2 regions of the Rhizobium skierniewicense Ch11 genome follow, and region 2 is predicted to be linked to the other one. Evidence: riboswitches for the same ligand, from Rfam matches in the RefSeq annotation. Region 2 holds a riboswitch; the other holds the start of a gene.

Region 1 (12,055 bases), on a different contig from region 2:
CTGTCGAGGAGCACTATCATTCCGTGTTTGCCCATGTCAGCGATTCGATCAGCAACGTGTCGGTACTGCATAGCTACAACCGCATCGAAGCGGAAACCAAGGCATTGAAGTCGTTCACCGAGCGTCTTCTCAGTGCCCAGTACCCCGTGCTTGATTGGTGGGCATTTGCCAGTGCGTTGAACCGCACGGCATCGACCTTATCCATGATGATCATTCTCATCATCGGTACGATTCTCGTGAAGAACGGCGAACTCAGAGTGGGTGACGTCATTGCCTTTATCGGCTTTGCGAACCTCCTTATTGGACGTCTCGATCAGATGCGTGCCTTTGCCACACAGATTTTCGAAGCACGCGCGAAGCTTGTTGATTTCTTCAAGCTGGAAGATTCCGTGCAGGAACGCGAAGAGCCAAGCGGTGCGATCGAACTCGGTCAGGTTTCCGGCAAGGTGGAGTTCCGCAACGTCGATTTTGGCTTTGCGAACACCAAGCAGGGTGTCCACGACGTTTCCTTCACGGCCAATGCAGGTGAAACGATCGCTATCGTCGGTCCAACGGGCGCTGGCAAGACGACGCTGATCAACTTGCTGCAGCGGGTCTATGATCCCAATAATGGTCAGATTTTCGTCGATGGCACGGATATCTCCACGGTTACCCGTCAGTCTCTGCGCAACTCCATTGCCACGGTGTTCCAGGACGCCGGTCTGTTGAACCGGTCTATTCGTGACAATATTCGCCTCGGACGTGATAGCGCGACCGATGACGAGATCACGCAGGCTGCGGCTGCGGCTGCCGCCACCGACTTTATCGACAGCAGGGCAAGTGGTTACATGACGCAGGTCGGCGAGCGTGGCAACCGCCTGTCTGGCGGCGAACGCCAGCGTATTGCCATCGCCCGCGCCGTCTTGAAGAACGCGCCCATCCTCGTCCTCGATGAGGCGACCAGCGCGCTCGATGTGGAAACTGAGGCACGCGTGAAGGATGCCGTCGATGCTCTGCGTAAGAACAGAACGACCTTCATCATCGCGCACCGCCTGTCGACCGTGCGTGACGCCGATCTCGTGCTGTTCATGGACAATGGTCGCATCGTCGAAAAGGGTACATTCGATGAGTTGAGCATGCGTGGCGGTCGCTTCTCGTCGCTGCTGCGCGCCAGTGGTCTGCTCAACGACGATGAAAAGACAGGTGCGCCCGTGTTGTCATTGCCTGCAAAGTCAGCCTGATTGGCGCTTTCCGACCATAGGACCGTTAGACAAAAAGAGCCCGGGATGTTCAGCACATCCCGGGCTCTTTTTGCTTATGATGGGCGGCGTACTCGAAGCCGGCCTTGCCGAATGTCCTCAGCCGTTTTGTGTTAGCGGGGAAATCAACACTTCCACACGACGGTTCTGGGCGCGGCCATCTGCCGTAGCGTTGGATGCAATGGGTTGGGAAGGACCGAAGCCCATGGTGGAAATACGACGTTGATCAACGCCACCGCGATCACCCAGATAATTGGCAACAGAAGCAGCACGGCGCTCGGACAGACCCTGGTTATGGGCAAGGCTGCCGGTGGAATCGGTGTGGCCGTTGATGTCGATATAGGTCTTGTTGAATTTGTTCAGAACGATCGCGACGGAATTCAGCGTCGGATAGAATGGCGGAATCACCTGATCCTGGTCCGTCGCGAAGGTGACGTTTGACGGCATGTTGAGAACGATGCTGTCGCCACGGCGCGTCACGGAAACGCCTGTTCCCTGAAGCTGCTGACGAAGCTCCGATTCCTGATTGTCCATGTAGCCACCAATGGCGCCACCGGCCAGAGCACCGATACCGGCACCGATCAAGGCATTGCGGCCCTTGTTGCCGCCACCGATGGCCAGACCGCCGACAGCACCTGCAAGGGCGCCGATACCCGCGCCGCCCGCCATGTTCGAAACTTTCTGCTCACCCGTGTAAGGGTCGGTCGTGGTGCAGGCAGAGAGATAGGTTGCGGCAAGCGCAAGAACGATAAACTTCTTGATCATGAATTCTAGTGCTCCGTGAGTTCACGTTAGGTAAGAGAGAAGAATTTCGGCATTTTCAGGGTCGAAACTCACTCTGCCGCATCCTTTTGGCCGAAACGTTTCTCGATGTAGTCGATAACAAGAGCTTCGAAATCCTTGGCGATATCGGGACCGCGGAGCGTCAGCGCTTTTTCGCCATCAATGAACACGGGAGCGGCTGGGTTTTCGCCGGTGCCTGGAAGCGAAATGCCGATGTCGGCATGCTTGCTTTCACCAGGACCGTTTACGATGCAGCCCATGACCGCGACGTTGAGCGCCTCGACGCCCGGATATTTATCGCGCCAGACCGGCATGTTCTTGCGCAGGTCATTTTGAATATTTTGCGCCAGTTCCTGAAACACGGTGGAGGTCGTGCGTCCGCAGCCCGGACAGGCCGCAACGACGGGAACGAACTGGCGGAAACCCATGACCTGAAGAATTTCCTGAGCAACCTGCACTTCGCGCGTGCGATCGCCGTTCGGTTCTGGTGTCAACGACACACGGATGGTATCGCCGATGCCGTGTTGCAACACGTAGCCCATGGCAGCGGAGGATGCGACGATGCCCTTCGAGCCCATGCCCGCTTCCGTGAGACCCAAATGCAGCGCATGGTCGGAACGTTCCGACAGCATCGAATAGACGGCAATCAGGTCCTGCACCTGGCTGACCTTGGCCGACAGGATGATGCGGTTGCGCGGCAGGCCGATCTCTTCGGCGAGTTCGGCGGAGATCAAAGCGGACTGAACGATGGCTTCACGCGTGACTTGACGCGCAGACAGCGGAAAACCTTCGTCCTTGTTCTTGTCCATCAAGCTTGTCAGCAGTTCCTGGTCCAGCGAGCCCCAGTTGACCCCGATGCGGACCGGCTTGTCATAGCGGATCGCCATCTCCACGATATCACCGAACTGCTTGTCCTTCTTGTCCTTGAAGCCGACATTGCCTGGGTTGATACGGTACTTCGCCAATGCTTCGGCGCAGGCTGGGTGATCGGCCAGAAGTTTGTGGCCGATATAATGGAAATCCCCCACCAGCGGCACATCAAGGCCAAGGCGCATCAGGCGATCCCGGATTTTCGGAACGGCAGCAGCACTCTCATCGCGGTCCACGGTAATACGGACGATTTCCGAACCCGCTCGGAACAGGGCTGCCACCTGCTGCACGGTGGCGTCGATGTCAGCCGTGTCGGTGTTGGTCATGGACTGCACGACCACCGGCGCCCCACCGCCGACAATAACGCCACCGACATTGACGGCAACCGAGGACCGGCGCGGCTTGGGATCGTAATCGGCGTGTGACGTCATGATTTTCTCTGATAATTGCGGTACATCTGGTCATTCAGGTGGAACACGGCGCGCGCCTTGTCAACATCGAAGCAACCAACTCCACTTTTACCGCAATCATGGCAAAATTCGAGATTTGTCTTTGCGAGACATTTCACTTTCTCGAAATCGTATCAGTGTCCGCTTGCACCATCCGCATGGCGGGCAAGCTTCGCCAACATGAAAACCACCACATGCAGAAGCGGCAGACCGATGAACACGGCGGCAAGGCCCGTATGTTCGGCGATGAAGCCGATGGCAGACGGTGCCACCAGAATGCCGGAGTATCCCATGGTCGTGACCACAGAAAGCGCAATGCCAGGAGCCATTCCCGGCATGTTTCCAGCCGCCGAAAAGGCAATCGGCACCATGTTGGAAATGCCGATCCCGGCAATTGCAAAGCCTGCAATCGCGATGAAGGCATTGGGTGCGAAACCGGCAATCAGGAGACCGACGATCGATATGGCGGAACAAAATTGCAAAGTACGGACGGCCCCGAAGCGATCACGCACCAGATCTCCTGCAAAGCGCATGATGGCCATGGTCAACGAGAACGCTGCAAATCCGAAGCCGGAAAGGGTGACCGAGGCGCTCAGTTCATTGCGCAAATAAAGCGCGCCCCAATCGAGGATGGCACCTTCCGGGATCATCGAAAACAGCGCCATGATGCCGATGATCCACGGCAATGGCGTCATGGGTAGTCCACCCTTGGGGCGTTCTTCTTCCGGATGAGGGCGATCAGTTTGTACCCTTGGCCAAGCAATGGCCAGCATTGCGGCTGCAATGATCGTCAGGGCAATGGCATGTCCGTAGACGCCAATCTTGGTGATTAACAAACCACCGAGGCCAGCACCGAGGAGGCCGCCCAGACTCCAGAATGCGTGACACGACGACATGATCGCTCGGCGCATGCCGCGTTCCACCACGACGGCATTGGCATTCATGGCAACATCCATGGCACCCGTCAGTCCCCCGAACACAAAGACGGCCACGACAGCTGCCCACAGTGGATTCGCCATGGTGATCAACAGCAGCGTCGGTACCATGATCAGCGCGACCGTCAGCGTGACGGTTCGCGAACCTAGACGGCCGATCTGAGAGCCCGCAATGGGCATAAAGGACAGCGACCCGAGGCCGTAGGCCAGGATGACGAGGCCCAGAGTGCTTTCGCTCAGCGAAAAACGCTTGGCAAATTCCGGGATCATCGGAGCCCAGGATCCCATCATGAAACCATTCATCAGGAACAGCAGGGAAACGCCGAGGCGTGTCCTCGTCATATAGGGGGTGCGGGCGGGTATAGGCGTTTGCGTGGCAGTGCCGGTCATCGGGACTGGTCCTTCGGTGCATGCGTATGAAATAAGCTGTCGGAAGACGATCCAGCCTGATGAATCTTGACGCCCGTACTGGCCAGAGCGCCGACCATGGTGAGATCGGCACCCTCCTCAAGAACGAGGGTAAGCGTCGAAGACAGTGAGGAAACATGGAAGGCGGAGGGGACCCCCAGCTTCTCGGAGGTTATGGCGGCAAGTGTCCGGGCGCTGGCTTCACAGGCAAGCCGCTTGAAGGTGGCATCTTCATAGATTTCGGCACAAAGTCCATCGACTGTCAGACCGCAGACGCCGACGATGCAAAGATCGGGCCGCATCTGTTCCAACTGCCGTATGGCCGTCGCGTCGATGGCCGCGCCGATGGCGGGATGGACCCGGCCACCGATCAGAATGAGATCGATGTCCGTATTTCCTTCCAGTTCGGCGGCAATGACCGGCGTGCTGGTGATCACGGTAAGCTTCAAACCCGCCCCAAGATTTTTAGCTATGGCCAGATTGGTGGAGCCGGCATCGATAAAGACCGTCATTCCGTCCTGTAAGAATCGAGCAGCAGTTCGGCCCAACGTCGCCTTGCGATCCGGCATTTCCGTCATACGGGTTTTCAGTGGGACGGTTGTTCTGGTCGCCAAAAGCGCGCCGCCGTAAACGCGCGTGCATTCTCCTCGGGCCGCCATCTCGCGCAGATCGCGCCTGACCGTGTCTTCCGAGACGTCGAACGTCTGCGCCAGTTCCTGTGACAGCACCCGACCGTGCTGTTGTAACTGCGCGTAGATCAACGCTTGTCTCTCGCTCACAAAATGGTCTGGCTTGCTCATTCGGAATCATTCGGCTAAATCGTGCATAAACATGCATACGATGGCAGGGATCATCGATCAAGCGATTTATGGCGAGCGGCTTTAAAAACAGGCGATGACTGGACTGGCGATGGAGGTCAGTTTTTGCGCTCGGCAACAAACCGTGCGGTTTCGATCAGGATATCCGCGCGTTTGCCATAGGGGGTCAGCAGATCCGAGGCTTCCGACACCAGTTCACGCAAACGGCTTCGACCCCAGTCCGATCCGCGCAGAGCAACCAATGTTCCCTTGCCCCGGGCGGCATCCTTGCCGGTCGCCTTGCCCATGGTGGCGGCGTCGGAGGTGAGATCGAGGAGGTCGTCGGCCAGTTGAAAAGCAAGGCCGATCTTTTCGCCGTAGCTGCGCAGACGCGTTCGCTCGGTGGAAATGCTTCCGGCGATGATCGCACCGGCTTCACAGGCAAAACGGATGAGGGCACCGGTTTTCATCGCCTGCAATGTAATCACGCCGCCCTCGTCGGGGGCTTGGCTCTCGGCTGCCAGATCGAGTGCCTGTCCGCCCGCCATGCCGCCGATACCCGCCGCTTTCGCCAATGCGAGGACGAGTGTGGCTCTGCGATCGTCGGGCAGGGTGGTCTCCGGTGACGCGATAATATCGAAGGCCAGCGTCAGCAGGCTATCGCCCGCCAGAATGGCCGTCGCCTCATCGAATTTCCTGTGAACCGTCGGCTGGCCGCGGCGCAGATCATCATTGTCCATGGCAGGAAGATCATCGTGCACCAGCGAATAACAGTGCAGGCATTCCAGCGCTGCGCCGACATGCAATGCGGCGGTGGCGTCACCACCCAAAAGAGCCGCGGTCTCGATAACCAGAAACGGCCGCAACCGCTTGCCACCGTTCAAGACACCGTGGCGCATGGCGTTGAGCAAATTTTCCGGGCGGGTGATTTCGTCGGTGCGCGGGTTGCTGGACAGCAAGTCGCCGAGCAAGGCTTCGGTTCTTGCCGCATTGTCGCGCAGCCGGGTCTCGAATGTCATCTTGCCTGTTTCCTTACCATGTCAGGTGACGATTGGCTCTTTCGCATGGGGAAAAATGGCTGGCAATCGTTTTTGTCAGCTGGATGTGGAACTTCGTTATCGACAGTAGCCTTGATGGTGTATGCGGAATATGAAAGGCTTCGATGGGTAGCCAAGTGGGGGCCAAGTTTTGAGCAGCACGCCGGACAGCGAGACGGATCACGAAACGCTTGTCGAGAGCGAGAGAAAACCTGATGTGGATGTGCGAAGTCTCGTGAAACGTATCCTCCTCTTCATTCTCGCCCTGCTGGTTTTGCCCTACCTGCTCATTGTCCTCTATGCCCTGCCTTTCATGCGTCCGGTTTCGACGCTGATGCTGGCCGATCTCGTCATGTTTCAGGGCTATGATCGACGCTGGGTGTCGCTCGACGAGATTTCACCACGGCTCGTTCAATCGGTGATGATGTCCGAGGATGGGCAATTCTGTTCCCACGGCGGGGTAGACTGGAACCAGATGCAGACAGTGGTCAACAGCGCATTGGAAGGTGAGGCCACGCGTGGTGCCAGCACCATTCCCATGCAGACGTCAAAAAACCTGTTTCTATGGAATGGCCGGTCTTTCATCCGCAAAGGGTTGGAACTGCCCCTGGCTGTCGTGTCCGACTTCGTCTGGTCAAAAAAACGGATGATGGAGATTTATCTCAACGTCGCCGAATGGGGGCCGGGCATTTACGGCATCGAAGCCGCTGCGCAATACCACTTCAAGGTCTCGGCCTCGAAGTTGAGTTCGCGGCAGGCAGCACTTCTTGCGGTCGCGCTGCCCAATCCGATTGATCGCGTTGCTGGAAAACCCGGCAGAGGAATGCAACGTCTGGCCGGCCTCATCGAAAGACGAGCCCGGGGTTCAGGCGCCTATGTCGGGTGCGTTCTGGACTAGGAACCTCAGCCTTTGGTGAAGATGTAGTCGGTTTCCTGACGAAGCGTTTCGCCGGGGCGCAGGATTGCCTTAGGGAAACCATCGTGGTTGACTGCGTCCGGCCAAATCTGGGTTTCGAGGCAAAGGCCCGCAAAAGGTCCATAGCGACGGCCCTCCAGGCCCGGCGCGCCGGTGTTCAACTTGAAGGCCGAGTAGAATTGCACGCCGGGCTCGGTCGTGTGCACTTCCAGCGATACTTTCGAGGCCGGTGCCGTGACACGCGCGACCCTGCGTTTGGCGACGCGCTCCGATGACAGGCAGAAATTGTGATCATAGGTCACCTGCTCGCCGTTTTCTTCCCGCTCGACGGGGACAGGACGGCGCAGATCGAACACGGTGCCATCTACGGGGCGGATTTCGCCGGTCGGGATTTGTCGATCGGTTGTCGGTAAATAATGGTCAGCGGCGATTTCGATTTCGTGGCCGAGCGTGGTTTGCGCGCCATCGAGATTGAAATAGGAATGCTGGCAGATGTTGGCGATGGTCGGCTTGTCGGTCGTCGTCTCATAGACCATCGACAGCACACCGCCTTCCCGGATCGTGTAGGTCGCGGTTACGGTACAATTGCCCGGATAACCAGCACGGCCATCCGGATCGACGATCTGCAGAACCACGTGGTCAGGGCCATGTTCCATCAGCAGCCAGTTGCGCTTGCCGATGTTGTCGCTGCCGCCGTGTAGATGGGTGACACCCTTTTCGTTCAGTTCGAGCTGATAGGTCTTTCCATCGATAGTGAACTTGCCGCTATCGATGCGGTTGGCATTGCGGCCCGGTGTGGCGCCGAAATAGGAGGAGTATTTCGGGTAGTCATCGAAATTGTCGAAGCCCAGAACGAGTGGCGGCTGGTGGCCGTCAAGGCGCAAATCCTGGATGACAGCACCCCAGGTCAGGACATGGGCCGTCAATCCGCCTGCAGAAATGGTGACACGCTCGACCTTTTCTCCCGATGCCGTCAGTCCGAAATTTTCCCGTGTTGCGCCATCGCTCATCGTCTTCATTCTCCCACTCGACACATATGGGCCGGACGTTGCTTTATTTTCCGGCCGCACGCAATTGCAGAATTTTCACTCTGCGCTCTGGTCCTGGCCTTTTCCGATTTCTTCCAGATCATACGGTGTCGTCTGGTAAATCTCGTTGATCCAGTTGCCCATGAACAGATGGGCGTGGCTGCGCCAGCGGTTGAGCGGCGTCAGACCAGGGTCGTTGTGCGGAAAATAATCATGCGGCACCTTGATCGGCACGCCAGCATCGACATCGCGAAAATATTCGTCGGCGAGCGACGTGGAATCGTACTCGACATGGTTGAACATATAGAGCCGCTTGCCTTTCTTCTCGTGCACGAGGCAAACGCCCATCTCCTCGGATTCCATCAGGATTTCAAGGTTGGGATGCTTTTCGATGTCGGCGCGGCGCACTTCTGTCCAGCGCGATACGGGCACCTGAAAATCATCCGAGAAGCCATTGAGGTAGATCGAGGCGGGGCTCAGATTGCGGTGGCGGTAGACGCCGAACGCCTTTTCCTTCAGCGCATGCTTCGGCACATCATGGAAATGGTAGATGGCGGCCATCGCACCCCAGCAGACATTTAGCGTCGAGTGGACATTCGTCTCCGTCCATTCGAAAATCTTGCGCATCTCATCCCAATAGGTCACGTCCTCATAGGTCAGTTTTTCCACGGGCGCGCCGGTGATGATGAAGCCGTCGAACTTGCGGTGACGCACCTCTTCCCAAGTCTCATAAAAGGATAGCAGGTGCTCTTCCGGCGTATTCTTGGCACGATGGCCGCCGATACGAACCAACGAGAGCTCGACCTGAAGCGGAGACGCGCCGACCAGTCGCGCCATCTGGATCTCGGTCTTGATCTTGTTCGGCATGAGATTGAGAAGCCCGATCTGGAGCGGGCGAATATCCTGCCGGATGGCCGCCGTTTCTGTCAGTACCCGCACACCCTCATGTATCAGGGTTTCGAACGCAGGCAGCGTATCGGGGATTTTTATCGGCATGTCGAACTCACTTCCGTGGAGGCGCGGGCCATGAACACAAAAACCGGCAACGAAATCGCAGCCGGTCCTCGGAAATGAGATGTTTCCTCGACCATTTAGCGACTTCTTTAAAGTGGCTGCAAGCCGGTCGGCAAATCACCACATAGGAGCGGTACATACGCCTGGAATTGCTCTGAATCAACGAAAATCGACACTGCTCAATTGCCCTGCAGTCAAGCCGAAACGCCGTAAGTAAAGCGGCGAGCATTTCAGGAAACCCGCCGCTTTACCGTTTCTCAATCTGAGACGTTAGAAGAAACGAACATTGCCTCCTGGTAAGCCGTTGGCAAAAAGGACGTTATTCTGGGGGAAATTCGGGCTCGAAGCCTGATATGTCGCTGTGTAATTGGTATTATCGGCGAACGTGCCGGAACTGTTGGCGAATATCGCATCTCCGTAACCAATCGTGCTGACGTTCAGTTGGTTCGAATTGCCAACGGCTCCGTTTGCGATGGCCGCGATAACCGTAGCGCCGTTGTAGAGAGTGAGAATTCTGCCAGTATTGTTTGTCACGGTGAACATGAAAACCTCCTTTGGTTGCATTTATGTCATACCATGCTTGCTGAAGTGTACTGACCTGAAGTTGTTAACCTCAGCGTAAATCGAAACTCGTTTTAAACGGCGGCATGATGGATGGTCGCATCATGGTTATGGCTTTTGCTTTTTGCCATAGATAGGCTATGGCAGAGCATGACATCTGCTCCTTTCACCATTTTGCTCGGCGGCAACATCACTGTTACGGATCGCTTGCAAAAGGCGGTGGCGGATACGCGCGTGATTGCCGCAGATAGCGGCATGCGTCACGCGCAACCGTTGGGGCTTATCCCTGAGCTTTGGGTTGGCGACTTCGATTCGTCCGACACGGCGCTGCAAGAGGGTTGGGCGGATGTCGAGAAACAACCATTTCCGGCTACAAAGGGCGTTACAGACGGCGAGATTGCGGTTTCCGAAGCCCTGTCCCGGGGTGCGCAGCGATTGACACTGGTTGGAGCATTGGCGGGTGAGCGGTCGGACCATGCGCTGTTTCATCTGCTTTATGCGGTTTCGCTGGCAGAGCGCGGATTCGAGGTGGTGCTGACATCAGGCGAAGAAGAAGCCTATCCGCTGATGGAAGGCACTCTGGACCTCGATCTTCCCTCCGGGTCCCTGTTTTCGGTTGCTGGTTTTACCGCGCTGAAAGGCCTTGATATCGAAAATGCACGCTATCCCCTAGAAAACTTCGCGCTTGCTTTCGGCTCGTCGCGCACTATTTCCAACGTGGCGGAAGGCCCCTTGCGCCTTCGCCTCAAAAGCGGCAAAGCCATCGTGCTTGCCCGTCCTTATGACAAGACCGGAGCCTGACACCTTGGCACCCCCCATTTTGAAACTCGACGATATCACGCTGAAATTCGGCGCTACCCCGCTGCTTGACGGTGCCAACCTTCAAGTCGAGCCCGGCGATCGCATCTGCCTCGTCGGCCGCAACGGTTCGGGCAAATCCACGCTGATGAAAATCGCTGCCGGTCTGGTCGAGGCGCAATCGGGTGAGATTTTCAAGCACCCTTCCGCCACCATTCGTTATCTGGATCAGGCACCGGATTTTGCCGGTTACGAGACGGTGCAGGCCTATGCCGAGGGGGGGCTGGGACCGGGTGATGATGCCTATCGCGTCACCTATCTGTTGGAACATCTGGGCCTGACGGGACAGGAACATCCGTCCAGCCTTTCCGGCGGGGAAGCGCGCCGCGCAGCACTCGTGCGCGTCATGGCGCCTGAGCCCGATATCCTGATGCTGGACGAGCCGACCAACCATCTCGACCTGCCGACCATCGAATGGCTGGAAAGCGAATTGCAGCAGACGCGCAGCGCGCTGGTGCTGATTTCGCATGACCGTCGTTTTCTCGAAAAAGTCTCCACCGCCACCGTCTGGCTGGACCGAGGACAGGCACGTCGTCTCAGCCGCGGTTTTGCGCATTTCGAGGAATGGCGCGACAAGGTGCTGGAAGAAGAAGAGCTGGAACAGCACAAGCTCGGCAAGGCCATCGAGCGCGAAGAACACTGGATGCGCTATGGCGTGACGGCGCGTCGCAAGCGCAACATGCGCCGCGTCGGCGAGCTTCAGGCCATGCGCGCCGACTACCGCGGCCATAAGGGGCCACAGGGTTCCGTGCAGGCAACGGCGGCAGAGGGGCGCGAGTCGGGCAAGCTGGTGATCGAGGCTCATGCCATCACCAAATCCTATGGCGAGCGGGACATCGTCACGCCGTTTTCGCTGCGCGTCCATCGCGGTGATTGCATCGGTTTTGTCGGACCCAACGGTGCTGGTAAGACCACGCTGTTGAAAATGCTGACGGGCCAGCTGAAGCCTGACACGGGTAAAGTCAAACTCGGCACCAACCTGGAAATCGCCACGCTGGACCAGAAGCGTGAGGATCTGGACCCGAACGACACGCTGGCGCAATATCTGACAGATGGCCGTGGTGAAAACCTTCTCGTCAATGGCGAGCTGAAGCATGTCACCGGCTATATGAAGGATTTTCTGTTTGCGCCTGAACAGGCCCGTACGCCGATCCGCAATCT
Region 2 (12,055 bases):
ACCAACCCGGATGACCAGCGCACGCAGGATTACATCATGGGTCGCTTCGGCTGATCCTGTCGTTGATTGCAACCCATCGCGTTGAACCGCTTGAGCCTGACAGGGCTTGCGGCCAGCCGCATCGAAACTGGAGAATTCGACCATGCCGACAAACTCGCACATCATGTCCGCGTACGACGAGGAACTGAAGTTCCTCAGCCGCCGTATCGCTGAAATGGGTGGTCTTGCGGAGCAGATGTGCAGCGATGCGGTGCGCGCGCTCGTCAACTCCGATGCCGCTTTGGCCCAGAAGGTCATTTCAGATGATACGATCCTCGACAATGCCGAGCGCGAAATCGGAGACAAGGCGATCGTGACCATCGCCAAGCGTCAGCCGATGGCTGCCGACCTTCGCGAAATCATCGGCTCGCTGCGCATCGCCGCTGATCTGGAGCGTGTGGGCGACCTTGGCAAGAACACGGCCAAGCGGGTCATCGCGGTTGCCGGAACCGGTGTACCCCGCAAGCTCGCCCGTGGTCTCGAACACTTGTCAGAGCTGGCTTTGGTCCAGTTGAAAGACGTTCTGGATGTCTATTCCACCCGTTCGGCGGAAAAGGCGCAGACCATCCGCGAGCGTGATGAGGAAATTGATGCCATGTACACCTCGCTGTTTCGCGAGCTGTTGACCTACATGATGGAAGACCCGCGCAACATCACCACCTGCACACACCTTCTGTTCTGCGCCAAGAATATCGAGCGTGTGGGCGATCATGCGACGAACATCGCGGAAACCATCTACTACATGGCCACCGGCAGCCAGCCGGCAGGCGAGCGTCCCAAGGACGACAGTTCCAATACGCTCGGTGCGATCACCGAGTGAATGTCCTACAAGACTGGCGGAGTCACTAGTCATGGTGCCGAAAATAGCTGTTGTCGAAGATGAAGAGGCGTTGAGCGTTCTTCTTCGCTACAATCTCGAATCCGAAGGTTACGACGTGGACACGATCCCGCGTGGTGATGAGGCGGAAATCCGCTTGCAGGAACGTACGCCGGATCTGCTCATTCTCGACTGGATGCTGCCAGGTGTCTCCGGCATCGAGCTGTGCCGTCGCTTGCGGATGCGCCCGGAAACGGAACGCCTGCCAATCATCATGCTGACGGCCCGTGGCGAGGAAAGCGAACGCGTGCGTGGATTGGCCACAGGTGCCGACGACTATGTGGTCAAGCCGTTCTCCACACCGGAACTGATGGCGCGCGTCAAGGCGATGCTGCGCCGCGCCCGCCCGGAGGTCCTGTCATCCGTTTTGAAATGTGGTGATATCGAACTGGACCGCGAAACCCACCGCGTCCATCGCAAGGCCCGCGAAGTGCGCCTGGGACCAACCGAATTCCGCTTGCTGGAGTTCCTGATGGTATCGCCCGGCCGCGTTTTTTCCCGCTCGCAACTTCTTGACGGCGTGTGGGGGCACGACATCTACGTGGATGAACGCACGGTGGACGTCCATGTAGGCCGTCTGCGCAAGGCGCTCAACTTCTCCAGCATGCAGGACGTCATCCGCACCGTTCGCGGCGCTGGATATTCGATGGAGGCCTAACGTCTACGGCGAAGTCAGATGCGACGTAACGCATTGAGGAGCACGCGCCACCGTGAGCGGCGCATATCAGCGGCGTGCTTTTCATGTCTGAAGTCGCTTGGTTCTTGTAGGCTCATCACGACACGGTGGGAGCCTAGCGACGCCCCGATCAAGATATGATATGTTGAATAGATCGGCACCTGGGCTGATAAACAGCCAGAATACCAGACTGTTTCAGAGCTCAATATCCTCAACGAAAACAAACGTTCTCATATCGTGACTGATATGACGACAAGGGTTGATTGAAATTATCTGAAAATTAAAGTTTGACTATCCGACCGGAAGGCTCTATCTATTGGTTGTCGATATTTTTTCTTGCTGAGCTTTGGTTGCCGCGCGATTAGCACCGCGTTTTGAACTAACCCTTTCTTCAAAAAAATCGCTATAATCGCACGCAGGGCGTCAGTTCTGCGATCTATCTCTTATGCTTTGAAAGGGTTCATTATGACCACAGGCACAGTAAAATGGTTTAACTCCACCAAGGGCTTCGGCTTCATTCAGCCTGACAACGGCGGCACAGACGCATTCGTACACATCTCCGCTGTAGAGCGTGCAGGTATGCGCGAAATCGTTGAAGGCCAGAAGCTGAGCTACGACCTTGAGCGCGACAACAAGTCGGGCAAAATGTCTGCTTGCAACCTTCAGGCTGCTTAAATAACGGGATCTGCTTTCCCTTGACCACGGATGTACTGGCACTGTTGAAAGCATGAGACCAACCGAGGTCAGGCACTTTGCCTGGCCTTTTTTTGTGCCGCTTGGCGGCGCAAGCTTCGGGTACTGTGCCTTTATGGCGTTAACAGGGTCCAGGCTGCTCGATCCACCCCGCATCGGACTTCCAGCAAATCGATCCCGATTTCAGGCCGGTGCGACAGGAAGGAAATTTCATGTCTGAAACACACAGCAAATCTCGCAAACAGGCCGAGATCGCATTTGGCGCCACGCAAACGCAGTTTTTTGCCCGTGGCCATGCGGTTGAAGAGATCAACTCGATTACGCAGGCGCGTGACGAAAAGACGATCAGACTGCGCGAAGCGCGTCTTGCCAAGGAATTGCAAGACAGCCTGAACCCTGTACCTGCCCCAACGAAACGTGGTAAGAAGACCTGATCGCAGGATCAATATGACCACTCAACTGGAATAGAGATTTGAGAAACACTAGAAACATCAAGAACAACGAAGTTTCCGAACAGCGCGGCGCCGCTGCCGAAGCAAAGGCTGCTCTTTTGAAGGCCTATCGCGAAGCCAAGGAAGCTGCGGCACCCATGCTTGAAGCCAAGCAGGCCGAACAGATCGCCGTTGCCGAGGCCCGCAGAGCGCGACAGGCCGCGCGTGAGCAGCAAAAACGCGAAGAAAAAATCCGCCTTGAAGCAGAGGCTGCTCAAAAGCAGGCCGAACTCGAAGCCGCGGCAAGCGCCGAAGAAGACGCCCGCAAGCTGGCCGATAAGAACCGCATCGCCCGCGTCATCGAAGACGAAGCCGCTCGTAAGGCAGAGCGTGACCGCCGCTATGCCAACCGCAAAGCCCGCCAGGGCTGAACCATTCGCCAAGATCAAGCAGCCATTCACCCGAAGGGCTGCGATCTGGCAGGGCGCCCTGTCAGACTGCTGGCAGCGTGGGGCAATAACCCGGACACGGTATTCTCACCGCTCAGGCAGAGCCCTGTCTGGGACGCTTTTCGCGCGCACCATAATTCTTCTCCTGAATATTTTTGCCCAACGTCAAGCCCAACGCTCTATACGAGTTCCTGGGATGATGGTGGATAATTGATATGAGCGTCTGGCGCCGTAAGGCCATCGAGGCTGCACCTGATGCGCGATGAGATCGAGCGCGCCTGGTCGCCTATGGCTGCATGGATAGAGCTGCGCGCCTTTTTCGAAGCCTGCGTGAAAAACGACAGGATAGATAAAGCCCGTCGCATCATGGATTACGCCCGCTATTGTCTTGCAGCGCCACATGCAGATATCAACACCGCTGCGGCGGTTGGCTTCATTGAACATCTGGCCGACCATGAACAGGTGCGTCTCCGCTTGCCCGAGTTCATGACGGCTCGTGAAGTCGAAGAGTGGCGCACCATTTTGACCTACCACACCGAAGCCGTGATTGTAGACGCGTTGAGCGAATCTTGCCGAGGTCAAAGACGTCAGAGCCATTCGCCCATTAAAAAAGCGGGCCAATGACCCGCTCATTTATGATCACAGATTTTTCCCGAACCTTCAGGCTCTGCGGCGTTCGCTCACAGGCTGGTAAGCCATCTTTGCGTGGAATTTGCAGTAAGGCGAGGATTCAGACGCGTCGCAGCCGCAGAAGTGGAAATCATCTTTCAGCGGATCACCCACCGGCCATTTGCAGGTGCGTTCCGTGAGTTCCGTCAGGGTCAGACGAAGCGATGTCGGCAGAACCGCTGTGTTGACCGGTACATAGTCGACAACCCGGCCTGTATCGGTGTCCTGATCGCTTAACGTTGCCGTGCGCACCGTTGGACGCGGTGTCGCAGCGCGTGCCTGAAAGGTATTTGCGGCGCGTGGTGCAGCAGACGGTGTCGCGACTGCCGGGCGCTTAGTGGCCGGGCGTGACGTAGCGACAGTGCCGCCCGCTTTTGCGCGGCCGGGAAGGTTCAGGCGGTGGACTTTGCCGATGACGGCGTTGCGGCTGACACCGCCAAGTTGTGCCGCGATCTGGCTCGCGCTCAGGCCCTCGGCCCACAACCTTTTGAGTCTCTCAACGCGTTCATCAGTCCAGTTCATGCCGCTTCTCCGCTCGTCGCGCAGGCCGAATCATTCTCTAATGCCGTGGAGTGAACCACGCGCAGAGTGTCCGCCAGATTGTAGGTGACTAGTTCCGCCGCTTGCAGTCTAGTAATTGAAGATTAACCTAATCGTCGGGTGACTCTCTGACAAGAGTCGTGGGAATCATCTGGAATCGATTTTCCGGTTTTCCCCAACTTGCTGCATTTGTGAGTCAGAAAAGCAACACCTCGTATGGTGTCCCAAATCTTCTACCATGGCTTGAGACAGCCGGAAAATACGGACATTTGTTGACATCGCCAGGTGAAGTGACAATAGTGATTGCGTAAGAGGAAGACGACCCGAAGCCGCCGCGAGGCGGCATTTTTGATTTTCAGGCACGGGATGACCGGTAAGCCCTTATGACAGCGCCTTTCGCGCAAGGAGTGACACTGCCATGGCCGACACTGTGCTCGAAACTGGGCCATTGTTCGATACGTTTTCCAGAGCTCCCCTGCGCTTTGAACGAGGAGAGGGCGTTTGGCTCGTTACGGAAAAGGGCGAGCGATACCTGGATTTTGGTGCGGGCGTGGCGGTCACATCGGTTGGTCACAGCCATCCGCACATGGTGGACGCGTTAAAGTCGCAGGCAGAAAAGGTCTGGCACCTGTCCAATCTCTACGAGGTTGAGGGGCAGGAAGTGCTCGCCAAGCGGCTGACGGATGCAACTTTTGCGGACAAGGTTTTCTTCACCAATTCGGGTGCGGAATCCCTGGAATGCGCTATCAAAACCGCGCGCCGTTATCATTACACGCATGGTCATCCGGAAAAATTCCGTATCATTACCTTTGAAGGCGCTTTCCATGGGCGCACGCTGGCAACGATTGCTGCCGGTGGACAGGAGAAATACATCGAGGGTTTCGGTCCCAAGGTCGAGGGCTTCGATCAGGTACCGTTCAACGATCTCGACGCGCTGAAAGCGGCGATCCTTCCGGAAACGGCAGCGCTGCTGATCGAGCCGATTCAAGGTGAGGGCGGTGTGCGCCCCGTGTCGCCGGAGTTTCTGCGGGCACTACGGGCGCTGTGTGACGAGCATGGCCTGCTGCTGATTTTTGATGAAGTACAGACCGGCGTCGGCCGCACGGGCAAGTTCTTTGCGCATGAGTGGTCGGGCGTGACGCCGGATATCATGGCGGTGGCCAAGGGTATCGGCGGCGGTTTTCCGTTCGGCGCATGCCTTGCCACGGCAGAGGCCGCATCCGGCATGACGGCTGGCGTGCATGGTACGACGTATGGCGGCAACCCGTTGGCCATGGCCTGCGGCAACGCGGTGCTGGATATCGTTCTGGCCGACGACTTTCTTCCGCATGTGCGAGACGTTGCACTGGTATTCCGTCAAGGGCTCGCATCGCTCAAGGATCGCTATCCTGATGTGATCGAGGAGATCAGAGGCGAGGGTCTTCTGATCGGCGTCAAGGCGAAGGTGCCGTCATCGGATCTGCTGCATGCGATCCGTGCGGAACGGCTTCTGGGCGTTCCGGCTGGTGACAATGTCATCCGGCTGCTGCCGCCGCTTGTCGTGACGGCGGAAGAGGCGCGCGAGGGGCTGGCCCGGCTTGAAAGAGCGGCGGAAAGCCTCACCACGAAAATGGCAAAAAGCGCTTGAACGCGCATTGTTCAGGCAAGCGCCAAGCGCGGCCTGCACCAACGGGACTATATTGAAATGGCATCAGCAAAGCATTTTCTAGACCTTTCGGCCGTTGGTTCGGAAGACCTGCGGGTTATTATGGATGACGCCCGTGCGCGAAAGATTGCCACCAAGAACGGTACGGCGGAAAAGCCGCTGGCTGGCAAGATGTTGGCAATGATCTTCGAAAAGCCCTCCACGCGGACGCGTGTCTCCTTCGATGTCGGCATGCGCCAACTGGGCGGCGAGACTCTGTTCTTGTCCGGCACGGAAATGCAGCTTGGTCGCGCTGAAACCATTGGCGATACGGCCAAGGTTCTGTCGCGCTATGTCGACGCGATCATGATCCGCACCACCGACCATTCGCGCCTGCTTGAGCTTGCCGAACATGCGACCGTGCCTGTCATCAACGGCCTCACCGACGATACGCACCCTTGCCAGATCATGGCAGATATCCTTACCTTCGAGGAGCATCGCGGCCCGATCAAAGGTAAGACCATTGCCTGGACGGGTGATGGCAACAACGTGCTGCATTCGCTGGTGGAAGGGTCTGCACGCTTCGGTTACCGCATGAACATGGCCGTGCCGATGGGGTCTGAGCCCCATGACCGCTTTCTGAACTGGGCGCGCAACAATGGTGGCGACGTCAAGCTCTATCACGAAGCGCAGCGCGCCGTGGAAGGTGCCGATTGCGTCGTGACCGACACGTGGGTTTCCATGAACCAGGAACACAAGGCGCGGGGCCATAACATCTTTCAGCCTTACCAGGTCAATGCCGCCCTTATGAGCAAGGCCAACAAGGACGCGTTGTTCATGCATTGCCTGCCGGCGCATCGCGGTGAAGAGGTGACGGATGACGTCATCGACGGCCCTCAGTCTGTCGTCTTCGATGAGGCCGAAAACCGTCTGCATGCGCAAAAGGCCATCATCGCCTGGTGCATGGGCGTTATCTGATTTGCGTCAGCCAATCACCTGCAGGTGATGCTGAACCGGGTAACTTGAATTTCAGGCCGGGGTTCCTACTTCTAGCGCAATTCAATGCTGCCGTTTTTGACAACGGCAGCTTTTCATCAATCGTTCGCCGCTCGGTGGCTTCGTGCAGGTTCGCGTCTCGCAGGAGGCCCGGTCCGAACGGATACGCTGTTCTCGGATAAACCGCTCCTTTGCGAAAGTTAAGGTGGCACGGTGGTTCCGTTTTCATCGTCCCCGGTCTATCTGTGCGATACGAACATCATGCCCGTTGGTCGATGCTGTCGCGGTTTCGATCATTTTGCGCGCAAGCTCGGGCAACGGACGTCAAGGAGTTAGGACATGGCAGACGCAACGGTACAGCTGGACGATCTTAAATTGGCTGGCGACGACAAGGTCGTTCCCTTTCAGGTAGAGGGACTGGACGTGCGCGGTCGCGCCGTTCAGGTCGGACCACTCCTCAATGCTATTCTGGCGCGGCATGACTACCCGCCGGTCGTAGCTCGTCTTTTGGCGGAGGCGGTGGTTTTGACGTCGCTTATTGGCACCTCCCTTAAGTTTTCCGGCAAACTGACCCTTCAAACGAAGAGCGATGGTCCTGTGGATTTGCTGGTCGCTGATTTTTCTGCACCTGAAAGCATGCGTGCCTATGCCCGTTTTGATGAGGAGCGTCTGGCTGAGGCGACCGCTGCTGGCCAAACATCGCCGGAACAGTTGCTGGGCGAGGGTATTCTTGCCTTCACCATCGACCAGGGTGTAGGCATGCAACCATATCAGGGCATCGTACCCCTGGACGGGTCCTCACTGGAAGACATTGCTGGCGTCTATTTTCGTCAGTCAGAACAGTTGCCGACCCGCGTACGCCTTGGCGTTGCCGAGTTGTTTGACCGGGACAGCGATGGCAATCCGCGTCGCAGTTGGCGCGCAGGCGGTATTATTGCGCAGTTTCTGCCACAGGCGCCTGAGCGTGTTCGCCAACGCGACCTTCACGGCGGCGATGGCGACGAGGGTGCTGCCGAATATGCGGAGGACGATGCCTGGACCGAAGCCGTCGCTCTGATCGACACAGTAGACATGGATGAGCTGACCGATCCGCAGGTGCCTGCGGAAAAACTGTTGTTTCGCCTTTTCCATGAGCAGGGCGTGCGGGTCTATGATCCGCAACTGATCGTCGATCGCTGCAACTGCTCGCGCGACAAGATCAAAGGGGTCCTGTCAGGATTTTCCGCAACGGAAATCCAGGAAAGCCAGGAGAATGGTGTCATCTCCGTCACCTGCGAGTTCTGCTCCACCACCTACCATTATCCGGTTGAGGAAATGGAAGCGGCAAGATGAGTTGGAAAGGCGGGATGATCTCCCGCCTTTTTTAATTGAGGATTCTTGTCAGGCCGGGACTATCCAGAGAAAATGCGGGGATAGCGACGTTGAAGACCTCGCCGGTATCCGCCTTCATTTCATAATGGCCGAACATCATGCCGGATGGCGTATCCAGCGGACAGCCGGAGGAGTACTCATAGGTGTCACCGGGTTTCAGCTGCGGCTGTTCACCGATCACACCGGGGCCCGATACTTCGTCCACCTGTCCGGTTTCATCCGTAATATTCCAGTAGCGACTGACGAGAGTGACAGCCACATTCGACAGATTGGAAATCACCACTGTGTAGCCCCAGACGTAACGGCTGTCATCCGGGTCGGACTGCTCTTCAAGGTAATAGGGGTCGACGGTGACCTCGATGTCTCTTGTCACTGCTCGATACATAATGCGGCCCTAAGTCATTGCTTGTTAAATATTCTACACCAAAGGCGTGGATCATCGTCAAGAAACTGCAGGTTACCGCTGGATTTTGAAGAACAGGACGCACGCTTTTCCGATAGATATCACCTTTAGGGTAATATCCGGTTACCACACCCACTTTTTTGGCGTCTCCGGGCGCTGTTTCGCGGTGGAGGAACGGGTAGACATGGCCCGGCACATGTCCGGGCCGTGGCCCTAGCATCAGGCAGATACCGTGGCGATCGCGGCTGCAAAATCCTCCACCAGATCGTCAGTATCTTCTATCCCACAGGAAAGACGCAGCGTGCCGCCGGAAATTCCGAGTTCAGCACGGGCCTCGTCGGTCAGGTTCTTGTGCGTTGTTGTGGCAGGATGGGTAATCAGGCTTTTCGCATCACCCAGATTGTTGGAAATCTTGACGATCTCAAGCGCATTCTGCAGCTTGAAGGCCGCTTCCTTGCCACCTTTCAATTCAAAGCACACCAGCGTCGAGCCACCGGTCATCTGCTTGGCGATGATATCGGCTTGAGGATGGTCGGCGCGGCCTGGGTAGATAACCCTGCCGATTTTGTTCTGGTCGGCAAGAAAATCGGCAATCTTTCCGGCATTCGCCGTCTGCTGGCGCACGCGCAACGGCAGCGTTTCAATGCCCTTCAGCAGCGTCCATGCGTTGAAAGGAGACATGGCCGGGCCTGTGTGGCGGAAGTAGTCCTGAAGCTCTTCCTCGATCCACTTTTTGTCGGAGAGAACGACGCCACCGAGACAACGTCCCTGACCATCAATGTGCTTGGTTGCGGAGTAGACGACAATATGGGCGCCCAGTTCAAGCGGCTTCTGGAAAAGCGGTGTTGCAAACACGTTGTCAACGACCAGCTTTGCGCCGATCTGGTTGGCCAGCTTTGCAACGCCTGCGATATCGACCACTTCCAGTGTTGGATTGGTGGGGCTTTCCAGGAAGAAGAGCTTGGTGTTCTGCTGAATTGCCTTTTCCCAGTTGGCCAGATCACGTCCATCGACCAGCGTGCATTCGATGCCATATTTTGGTGCTAGCGTCTCGACAACCCAGCGGCAGGAGCCGAACAAGGCGCGGGCGGCAACGATGTGATCGCCTGCCTTCAGCTGGCAGAGAATGGCGGCGCTGACGGCAGCCATGCCCGAGGCCGTGGCGCGCGCGTCTTCGGCGCCCTCCAGCAGGCACATGCGCTTTTCGAACATGTCATTGGTGGGGCTGGCATAACGGGCGTAGATGAAGCCTTCCGTCTCGCCCTTGAAGCGGGCTTCGGCCGCCTCGGAGCTGTCGTAGACGAAACCTTGCGTGAGGTAGATCGCCTCAGATGTTTCGCCGTAGCCGGAACGCAGTGTGCCGCCATGTACCAGCTGTGTTGCCGGGCGCCATTTCTTGCTCATGTCATCACCTTACAAACAAAAAAACCGGCCGCAAAAGCAGACCGGTTACAAGCGCACCCGGTCTTTTTAGCCACTTGTTTAACGTGGCTGCAAGCCGACCGGCCAAATCACCACGGGATAAGCTTGGCTTAACCCCGTTAACGACTTGCGTCAATGCCTTGCTTTTGGTTTTGTCGCCGTGAAACGGGATGACCAAAACATGACGAGAACGACGGGCATATTGGCGGATGGTGCAATCCGGGAACTGTTCGCCTCCGGCCAACTGACGAGCGAACGGGCTCTGGATTCGGATCAGATCCAGCCCGCGAGCCTTGATCTGCGGCTCGGCGCCAAGGCCTATCGTGTGCGTGCAAGCTTCATGCCCGGCCCATCCACAAAAGTGATCGAGAAGCTGAGAAGGCTCAGCCTGCATGAGATCGACCTTGGCGAAGGTGCCGTGCTGGAGACCGGTTGCGTCTACATCGTACCTTTGATGGAGGCTGTTGCTCTTCCAGCCGATATGTCTGCCTCTGCTAACCCCAAAAGCTCGACTGGCCGTCTGGATATCTTTACCCGCGTCATAACTGACTATGCGCAGGAATTCGACAAGATACCCACGGGTTACAAGGGTCCACTCTATCTCGAGATCAGTCCGCGCACCTTCCCCATCGTCGTGCGTCAGGGCTCGCGCCTGTCGCAAATTCGCTTTCGGATCGGTCATGCGGTTTTGAACGAGGCCGAATTGCTGAGCCTGCATGAGAGCGAAACGCTGGTTGCCAGTGAAACCCCCAACGTGTCAGGCGGCGGCATAGCCCTGTCCATCGACCTTCAGGGCTTTGGCGAGCAAGGTCTTATCGGTTATCGCGGCAAGCATCACACAGCCGTTGTCGATGTCGATGAGAAGGCCGCGCACGATGTGCTCGATTTCTGGGAGCCAATCTACGCCCGCGGCCGCGCCGAACTTATTCTCGATCCGGATGAATTCTACATCCTCGTCTCCCAAGAAGCCGTCCACGTACCGCCGCTTTATGCAGCGGAGATGACACCTTTCGATCCGCTGGTCGGTGAATTTCGCGTTCACTATGCCGGCTTCTTCGACCCGGGCTTCGGCCATGCCAGCGCCGGTGGCACCGGCAGCCGGGCCGTTCTGGAAGTCAGAAGCCACGAAGTTCCCTTTATCCTCGAGCACGGCCAAATCGTCGGCCGTCTGGTCTATGAACACATGCTGACCAAGCCGGAAGGCCTTTATGGGGCAGGTCTCGGGTCCAATTATCAGGCTCAAGGCCTCAAGCTTTCAAAACATTTCCGCGCCGGGTAATCATAACGGTGTCTTGACAGTTCTCCGGAACTGTCGGACCCTTACGTTCACGCGGGTGTAGCTCAATGGTAGAGCAGCAGCTTCCCAAGCTGAATACGAGGGTTCGATTCCCTTCACCCGCTCAGCCTTCAAATTCTAGCTTTTCGTGTGCTTCCCACTATATCGAAGAGTAAAGTTTTACAGGTAGTTTTACAGGGTAGTGTTCCCTGTGTGATCTATTATGCTTAATTAGTGTGGACTTTGGCGACTAAGAAATTTGGATAGTGGCACTGCGTTAACTGTAGCAATTTTGTGGCAGTGATTTACATTTGTAGCGTGCTTATTAATTAATTATCAAAATTGTTAGAGCAAGCTATAGACCTGAGGGCAAATGTACGCATAATGGCGGCAACACACAGGAATAGGGGTTGACACGATTTAATTTTCGTATATCGGCGCGCTGACATACAAAAAACAAATCTGTAACCTACATACGGAACAGATGACGACTTGATTGGTTCTCGTCGTATAGAAGGAGCGAGTTATGGAAACTAATTTGCAATGCAACCAGCTCGCTGCGCGATTCGAAAAGATGGCCGCAGGCGGG

Evidence for each region. Region 2 has a riboswitch for S-adenosylmethionine ahead of EKM04_RS08570 (O-succinylhomoserine sulfhydrylase). Riboswitches for the same ligand answer to the same signal wherever they lie in the genome.
Region 1: linked by a shared signal. The riboswitch ahead of metA (homoserine O-acetyltransferase MetA) and the one ahead of EKM04_RS08570 (O-succinylhomoserine sulfhydrylase) in region 2 are both predicted to bind S-adenosylmethionine.

What each region holds. Positions count from the first base shown of each region.
Region 1 covers NZ_RXPG01000003.1:191,510-203,564, forward strand. Annotated here, with positions in the region: gene EKM04_RS02520 (glucan ABC transporter ATP-binding protein/ permease) at 1-1,220, shown strand, start outside; gene EKM04_RS02525 (YiaD family glycine zipper/OmpA-like lipoprotein) at 1,338-2,003, opposite strand; gene ispG (flavodoxin-dependent (E)-4-hydroxy-3-methylbut-2-enyl-diphosphate synthase) at 2,072-3,322, opposite strand; gene EKM04_RS02535 (MFS transporter) at 3,475-4,665, opposite strand; gene EKM04_RS02540 (DeoR/GlpR family DNA-binding transcription regulator) at 4,662-5,483, opposite strand; gene EKM04_RS02545 (polyprenyl synthetase family protein) at 5,600-6,499, opposite strand; gene mtgA (monofunctional biosynthetic peptidoglycan transglycosylase) at 6,735-7,415, shown strand; gene EKM04_RS02555 (aldose epimerase family protein) at 7,421-8,443, opposite strand; gene metA (homoserine O-acetyltransferase MetA) at 8,519-9,457, opposite strand; SAM riboswitch at 9,533-9,609, opposite strand; gene EKM04_RS02565 (hypothetical protein) at 9,746-10,018, opposite strand; gene EKM04_RS02570 (thiamine diphosphokinase) at 10,187-10,837, shown strand; gene EKM04_RS02575 (ABC-F family ATP-binding cassette domain-containing protein) at 10,842-12,055, shown strand, end outside.
Region 2 covers NZ_RXPG01000009.1:28,855-40,909, forward strand. Annotated here, with positions in the region: gene pstB (phosphate ABC transporter ATP-binding protein PstB) at 1-54, shown strand, start outside; gene phoU (phosphate signaling complex protein PhoU) at 143-859, shown strand; gene phoB (phosphate regulon transcriptional regulator PhoB) at 891-1,574, shown strand; gene EKM04_RS08525 (cold-shock protein) at 2,058-2,267, shown strand; gene EKM04_RS08530 (hypothetical protein) at 2,498-2,719, shown strand; gene EKM04_RS08535 (DUF6481 family protein) at 2,758-3,147, shown strand; gene EKM04_RS08540 (DUF7674 family protein) at 3,421-3,789, shown strand; gene EKM04_RS08545 (GcrA family cell cycle regulator) at 3,826-4,356, opposite strand; gene EKM04_RS08550 (aspartate aminotransferase family protein) at 4,793-6,001, shown strand; gene argF (ornithine carbamoyltransferase) at 6,059-6,976, shown strand; gene EKM04_RS08560 (Hsp33 family molecular chaperone) at 7,334-8,326, shown strand; gene apaG (Co2+/Mg2+ efflux protein ApaG) at 8,358-8,750, opposite strand; gene EKM04_RS08570 (O-succinylhomoserine sulfhydrylase) at 8,988-10,172, opposite strand; SAM riboswitch at 10,218-10,296, opposite strand; gene EKM04_RS08575 (2'-deoxycytidine 5'-triphosphate deaminase) at 10,372-11,469, shown strand; tRNA gene EKM04_RS08580 (tRNA-Gly) at 11,521-11,591, shown strand; gene EKM04_RS08585 (hypothetical protein) at 11,993-12,055, shown strand, end outside.